DNA from 2 places in the Isoptericola sp. NPDC057191 genome. Region 1 is predicted to be linked to the other one. Evidence: riboswitches for the same ligand, from Rfam matches in the RefSeq annotation. Region 1 holds a riboswitch; the other holds the start of a gene.
What was found. Region 1 has a riboswitch for FMN ahead of ribD (bifunctional diaminohydroxyphosphoribosylaminopyrimidine deaminase/5-amino-6-(5-phosphoribosylamino)uracil reductase RibD). Riboswitches for the same ligand answer to the same signal wherever they lie in the genome.
Positions count from the first base shown of each region.

Region 2: linked by a shared signal. The riboswitch ahead of pnuC (nicotinamide riboside transporter PnuC) and the one ahead of ribD (bifunctional diaminohydroxyphosphoribosylaminopyrimidine deaminase/5-amino-6-(5-phosphoribosylamino)uracil reductase RibD) in region 1 are both predicted to bind FMN.

Region 1 covers NZ_JBHUWC010000058.1:4,352-7,995, reverse strand. The annotation lists gene ACFT55_RS09755 (bifunctional 3,4-dihydroxy-2-butanone-4-phosphate synthase/GTP cyclohydrolase II) at 1-231, opposite strand, end outside; gene ACFT55_RS09750 (riboflavin synthase) at 228-857, opposite strand; gene ribD (bifunctional diaminohydroxyphosphoribosylaminopyrimidine deaminase/5-amino-6-(5-phosphoribosylamino)uracil reductase RibD) at 861-1,979, opposite strand; FMN riboswitch at 2,122-2,251, opposite strand; gene ACFT55_RS09740 (hypothetical protein) at 2,338-3,381, opposite strand; gene der (ribosome biogenesis GTPase Der) at 3,411-3,644, opposite strand, start outside.
Region 2 covers NZ_JBHUWC010000010.1:6,634-10,277, forward strand. The annotation lists gene ACFT55_RS03295 (hypothetical protein) at 1-221, shown strand, start outside; gene ACFT55_RS03300 (TetR family transcriptional regulator) at 290-1,114, shown strand; FMN riboswitch at 1,191-1,322, shown strand; gene pnuC (nicotinamide riboside transporter PnuC) at 1,448-2,161, shown strand; gene ACFT55_RS03310 (histidine phosphatase family protein) at 2,261-2,773, shown strand; gene ACFT55_RS03315 (hypothetical protein) at 2,834-3,250, opposite strand; gene ACFT55_RS03320 (acyl-CoA dehydrogenase family protein) at 3,517-3,644, opposite strand, start outside.

The sequences.
Region 1 (3,644 bases):
CTCGACCATGAGCGGCAGCCCGAGCCGGTCGAGGATCTCGCCCGCCAGGCCCACGCACACGAGGCCGCTGCTGTGCCGCACCAGGAAGCCCATGAGCTCCGGGGTGGCGGCGTCGGCGGCGAAGATGAGATCGCCCTCGTTCTCGCGGCTGGCGTCGTCGGCGACGACGACGGGCCGGCCGGCGGCGACGTCGGCGACGGCGCGCGCGACCCGGTCGACGGCGGCGCTCACAGCGCCGCCCCTGCCGTGGCGGCCAGGCCGTGGGCGAGGTGGCGCTCCACGTACTTGCTGAGCACGTCGACCTCCAGGTTGACCTTCTCCCCCACGGCTCGGTGGCCGAGGGTGGTGCGCGCCCGCGTCTCGGGGATGAGGCTCACGGTGAACGAGGCATCTCCGACGCTCACCACGGTGAGGCTCACGCCGTCGACCGCGACGGAGCCCTGCGCCACGACATACCGGGCCAGGTCTGCGGGCAGCGCGATCTCCACGACCTCCCACTGCGTGCCGGGCGTCCGGGCGAGCACCGTCCCGACGCCGTCCACGTGGCCCTGCACGACGTGCCCGCCGAACCGCCCGTCGGCCGCGAGCGCCCGCTCGAGGTTGACCTCGTCGCCGGGTCGCCGCTCGCCCAGGCTGGTGCGCCGGAGGGTCTCGGCCATGAGGTCGGCGGTCCAGGTGCGGCGACCGTCGCGCTCGCCGGTCGCCGCGACGGTCAGGCAGCAGCCGTCGACGGCGATCGAGTCGCCGTCCCGGGTGCCCGCCAGGACGGTGTCCGCGGCGAGGGTGATGCGGGCGCCGTCCGCGTGCTCACGCACGGAGACGACGGTGCCGAGCTCCTCCACGATGCCGGTGAACATGGTTCAGCGCTCCTTCCGCGGCCGCAGGGTGAGCCGCACGGTGGGGGTGTCGGTGGGGTCGGCGGGGTCCTGGGGCAGGACGGTCACGTCGATCAGGTCGAGGCGGGCGGCGTCGGCGATGGTGCCGATCCCGAGGTCGGCGACGGCGGAGGCGCCGACGCCCAGGAGCGCGGGCGCGACGTAGGCGACGACCTCGTCGACCAGGCCGGCGCGCCAGAACGCGGCGGCCAGCGCGGGGCCGCCCTCCAGCAGCACGCGCCGGTGCTCCTGGTACCAGAGCTGCTCCAGCACCTCGTGCGGGTCGTGGGTGCGCAGCTGGGCCACGGTCTCGCCGGCGGCCGCGGCGCGTGCGAGCCGTGACGACGCCGGCAGCTCGCGGAGCCCGACGACGACGCGCGCGGGCTGCGGGCCCGTCAGGGGTGCGTGGCGCACGCCGAGGTCCGGGTCGTCGACCAGGGCCGTGCCGGTGCCGACCATGACGGCGTCCGAGGCGGCGCGCAGGCGGTGCACGTCGTGCCGCGCTGCCCGGCCCGTGATCCAGCGCGAGGTGCCGTCGGCGGCCGCGGCACGCCCGTCCAGGGTGCTCGCGACCTTCCAGGTCACCAGGGGCCGGCCGAGCTCGAGCGCGCGGGTCCAGCTGTCGTTGAGCGCGCGTGCCTCGTCGGTCAGGACCCCGCCGACGACGTCGACGCCGGCGGCGCGCAGGCGCGCGGCGCCGCCCGAGGCGGCAGGGTTGGGGTCGTGCTGCGCGTGCACGACGCGCCGGACTCCCGCGTCCAGGAGGGCGTCGACGCACGGGCCGGTGCGCCCGTGGTGGTTGCAGGGCTCGAGGGTGACGACGGCGGTCGCACCGCGCGCGGCGGCCGGCCCGAGCCGGCCGACGGCGGCGCGCAGCGCTTCGACCTCGGCGTGCGGCGTGCCGGCGCCGTGGTGGAAGCCCTCGGCGAGGGTCGCGCCGTCCGCGTCCAGCAGCACGCAGCCCACGCGGGGGTTGGGGCCCCGAGGGGGGATCCGCGCGGCGAGCTCGAGCGCCCGCCGCATCGCGGCCCGCTCCGCCCCGGTGGCATCGGCCCCGGTCGCGCCGGCGCGCGTCGTCGGGGACTCTGCCTGCGGCTGTTCCATGTGTCCTGCCCCTGTCGTCCGGTCGCGGACCCCGGGGTGCAGGAAGGCAGGGTCGGACGTGCTCGCGACCGGCCGGTCCGCGCGACGCCACGCGGGGTGGCGTCGGCCCACGAGGGCCGGGGACGGACCGGACGGGGAGCCGTCGCGTGCGCTTCCCATCCGGACTTTGACCGTCGGTCCAGGAGTTCCACCTGGTCAACCGGTCACAGGCTGTGACCGGGTCGCGGACTTTCACCGCCGGCTCGGAATTTCACCGACCCCAGAGCACGCGAGCAAGTTCGCTCGTCACCGACGACCGTGCCACGCGGCGCCGCCTCCTGGCAAGCGCGGGTGGCGCACGTCACCCGGCGGCCACCGGTCAGCGTGTCGTCCCGCGAGCGGTGCGCAGGTCGTCGTCCCGGCCGAGCGCGACCCCGAGCGCCGCCAGCACCAGCAGGTCCACGACCAGCCCGGACACCGCCGCCCACTGCACCGCCCGGAATGCCAGGAGCTGTGTGACGAGCAGGCTCACGAGCACGCCGCGTCGCACCCACACCGCCCCGCCCCGGTGGTCGCCGGACCCGACGAGGACTCCCCGCACGACGCACGCCACCGTCGCCACCACGGCCGCGAGGATGCCCACGCCGACCCAGCCCGGGACGTCGACTCCCCCGGTCAGGACGCGGAGCCCGACGACCAGCGACGACGTCGCGGTGCCCAGCACGGCGACGACGACGACCGCCGCCGCCCACCGGTGCTCCAGCGCCTCGGCGAACCATCCGGACGCGCGCCGTACGAGGACGCGCACCAGGTCCGGTACCGCCACGTCGTCGCGCGGCACGGCCTCGACCAGGGCGGACACCTCGTCCGCGCCGGGCTCCCCGCGGCCGCGGGCGACGAGGCCTCGGGCCTCCTCGCGCTCGGCGTCGGTGAACCCGCCCGCGACCCCGGCGACGGCACGGTCGGTGGCGACGGCCAGGTACTCCGCGGGGTGGTGCGCCCGCCGCCCGTGCAGCGCCTCGACGAGGAGCACCAGGACCACGACGACCGCGTAGATGAGCGCCGCCGTCGGCGCGTAGAAGTAGTCGTTGTCGGAGGTGACGAACTTGCCGATCTCGTCGACGAACAGGCCGAAGCCGACCCCGCCGAGCATCGCCCCCAGCGAACGCAGCGCCGGCCCCACCCACGAGAGCAGCACCACCACCGCGAGCGCCATGCCGAGGCCGCCCCACAGGACGTGCGCCACGTGCAGCTCGCCGCCGCCCACCTGCGGGTAGCCCGAGACGGCGAGCAGGAACCGCGTGACCAGCACCGTGGCCACGCTCACCACGAGGAACGTGACCAGGTGCCGCACGGCGGAGGTGTCGCGCGCCGCGCCGAGGCGCAGCAGGCGACCCCTCCGGGCGAGCGGGGCAGCGCTCATCGGCGACTCACGGACGGCTCACCGGGGCGTCACCGCCGCCGCTTCTCCCGCACGCGCACGCTGATCTCGATCGGCGAGCCCTCGAAGCCGAACGTCTCGCGCAGGCGACGCTCGATGAACCGGCGGTACCCGGCCTCCAGGAAGCCCGTCGCGAAGATGACGAAGCGCGGCGGGCGCGTGGACGCCTGCGTGCCGAACAGGATGCGCGGCTGCTTGCCGCCGCGCAGGGGGTGCGGGTGCGCGGCCACGAGCTCGCCGAGGAA
Region 2 (3,644 bases), on a different contig from region 1:
GGTGGGCCAGCGTCTGGACGGTCTTCGGCGCGTGCGTGGTCGCGGTCGCGATGCTCTCGATCGTCCTGCGCGGGCGGCTGTGGGCGTGGATCCCGTTCTTCCTCGCCGTCGGCGTCGCCGTGCGCGAGATCCGGTACCTGCAGCGCTCCCGCCGTCCTGCCGACGCCCGGTTCGACGAGCCGCGGCGCGACCGGCGGGACGACCGCCGCAAGCACGGCTGACGCCCGCGGGCCCGGGGGCGAGCGGACGTCCGCGGGTGGGGACGCGCCGCCGGAGTAACCTCCGTGACATGACCGCCGTCCGGACGCACACCCACGCCCAGGCCGTCGACGCCGCGATCGACCTCTTCTCCCGGCAGGGCTACGAGCAGACCACCGTCGAGGAGATCGCCGACGCGGCACGCGTCAGCCGTGCCACCTTCTTCCGCCGCTTCCGCTCCAAGGAGGACGTGGTCTTCGCCGACCACGAGCTGCTCCTCGAGGAGGTCGTGGTGATGCTCGCCGAGACGCGGCCCGAGGCCCGCGCGAGCGAGGAGTCCGGCCGCGCGCCCGAGCGGGCGTGGGACCCGGCCACCGACCCGTACCTCGAGGTGTGCCGGGCGGCACGGCTCGTCTTCGACCACCACGTGGGCCAGCGCGAGACGTCGATCGCCCGCCACCAGCTCCTGCAGCAGGTGCCCGCGCTGCGCGACCGCGAGCTCGTCACCACCCACCGCTACGAGCGCGCCTTCACCGCCTACCTGCGTGACACGCTGCCCCCGGACCGTTCCACCACGACGATGTCGATCGCGTTCGCCGCGTCCGTCGTCGCGGTGCACAACGCGATCCTGCGGCGCTGGCTGCGCCACCCCCACCTCGACCTGCGCCCCGAGCTGGAGGAGGCCTTCGCCGACCTGCGGCGCGCGGCGATCGCCCCCTTCCCGCACACGGACGAGCAGCTCGCCGCGGCGAGCGAGGTGCGTGCGGGCGAGACGGCCGACGCCGCCGACGCTGCCGACGCTGCGCCCCGCACGTCCGCGACCGGCTCCGACGGACGGCGCGTCGTCGTCACCGTCCTGGAGCCCGGCGCGGGGCCCGACGACGTGGCCCGCGCCGTCCGCGACGCGCTCTCCTGAACACGCCGGAATGACCCTGTGGCATCCTGCGTTGTGCAGGACGCCGCCGGGACCTCCGGCGGTGGAAGACACGCACGTACGTGCTCCGGGGTCGGTGAAATTCCGAGCCGGCGGTGACAGCCCGCGACCCGGCCTCCTTCGGGAGGCCGGCTGACCTGGTGAGATTCCAGGGCCGACGGTCAAAGTCCGGATGGGAGGAAGCACGTGCGGCACGCGCCCGGCCACGGGTGGGTGCCGCCGGGCGTCGTGTCGTCGGCGACGGCCGTGAGCCGTCCTCGGCGAGCGTCAGCCCTCACCCCGGACGCCCGCACGCTCGGACCGGGAGAGTGAACGATGGACGCGATCGACGCGTTCTTCAACGCCACGCTGACCATCGGCGACCAGCAGATGTCGTGGCGAGAGATCGTCGGCAACCTGTTCGGCCTCGCCTCCGCGCTCGGCGGCATGCGCCGCAAGGTGTGGGCGTGGCCCGTCGGCATCGTCGGCAACCTCGTGCTGTTCACCGTCTTCATGGGCTCGTGGTTCGGCGACTCCAGCCGCGCCGACATGCTCGGCCAGGCGGGCCGCCAGGTGATGTTCCTGATCGTGTCGATCTACGGCTGGGTGCAGTGGCGGCGCACCCAGCGCGCCGACCTCGACGTGCGCGCCGACGGCAAGGTCCCCGCCGAGGGCGGCTCGGCGGTGCACCCGCACTGGGCCTCCTGGCGGGCACGCGTGGGGATCGTCGTCGTCATGGTGGGCGGCACCCTGCTCCTCACGCCGCTGTTCCGCGCGCTCGGCTCCTACGAGCCCGTGTGGTCGGACGCCTGGATCTTCATGGGCTCTCTGGTCGCCACGTACGGCATGGCGAAGGGGTGGGTGGAGTTCTGGCTCGTGTGGGTCGCGGTCGACGTCGTCGGCGTGCCGCTGCTCTGGTCGGCGCAGTACTACGCGACCGCGCTGATGTACGTGTTCTACGGCGCGTTCACGCTGACCGGGTTCTTCGTCTGGTGGCGCGTGCACCGTCGCGAGCAGGCCCAGGCCACCGCGGCCGCCGTCGCGCCCTGACCATGATCGGAGCGGCAGTTCGTGTTCCGGGCGGCAGTTCGAACTGCCGCGCTGTGACCGAACTGCCGCTCTGACGCCGTCGGACGCGATACTGCGCGGGTGCGGATCACCCTGCTCCGGCACGCCGAGCCGGAAGTCACCGCGGACGCCCTTCCGGAGGCGTGGCCGCTGACGTGCGCTGGTCGCGAGGCGGCACGCCGCCTCCGGCTCCCGCAGGACGCCCGCGTCGTCGCGAGCCCCGAGCGCAAGGCGGTCGAGACCCTCGCCCTGGCCCTCGGCGTCGCCGACGTCCCCGTCGACCCGCGGTTCGCCGAGGTGCGGCGCCCGGCCGAGCCGGTCGCTCCAGGCTTCCGGACGGTGCGCCAGGCCTGGGTCCAAGGCGCGCACGACGGGCGTCACGACGGCTGGGAGACCACGGCCGAGGCGGCACGGCGGTTCGACGACGGCGTCCGCGACCGGGCGGGCGGGCACGACCTGGTGGTCGCGACGCACGGCATGGTGCTGACCGCCTGGCTCGTGTCGGTGGGCCAGGTGGCGGCGGGCGCTCCGGCTGCCGCGTTCTGGGACGCCCTCGCGCTCCCGGACGTCGTCACGGTCGACCTCGGACCCTGACCTCAGCTGCGCGAGGCGCTGGACATGTCTGCGTATTGAGCCGACGGATGTCGGCCCTGCTCAGCAGCGTGCGGCGCCGGCCGGAGAGCGCTCCCCGCGGATCGCAGCGGCTTGACCGACAACCGCGGCCACCTCCTGGGTGACCGGCCCGGCGACGTCGGCGCTCCGACCTGAGGGCACTGCTGACGCAGGCAGAGTCCGGGTCATCGTTGCGGGGTGGTTCGCGAAGGGTTCAGCGCCCGTCACAGACCCGGCGGCGACGTATGTGGCGCGCACGGTCCCGACGGCCACGACCGCCGCCACGACCGCGATCGCGATGGCCGCTATCGCAGCCGACGTGCGGCGCCGGCGGTCCCCCCTGAGCGCTATAACTCCAGCGGCGAGGATGACGACGAGTCCCGCAAACCAGAACGCGGCCGCGCTGGCGTGGAATGCAGGGACGAAGGCCAGGCTCACCGTCGCCACGGCGAGCAGCATGAGTGCAACTGTCGTCCTGCGTTGCCGGAGATTTGCGCCGGGTCGAGTTGTCTTCATCGTCAACTCTCTTCTCGAAAGGGGAATCCGTGCGGCCTGGCTCACCTCTCGTGGTCCTGCTGTCCAATCGGCTCAGAAGCAACTGAAACACATGCATAAAGCGCTCTATCGCGGCTAGCGCTCGTCGACGTGAGGACGCCTGGCGTGTGCACGACGACGGGGACCCGCGCGGTTGCGCAGGTCCCCGTCGTGGTGCCGGTCGGGTCAGGTCAGGCGAAGGCCGAGACCCCGGTGATGTCGCGGCCGACGATGAGCGCCTGCATCGACTCGGTGCCCTCGTAGGTGTGCAGCGCCTCGAGGTCGGCGAAGTGCCGGGCGACGCGGTTGCCGAGCAGGA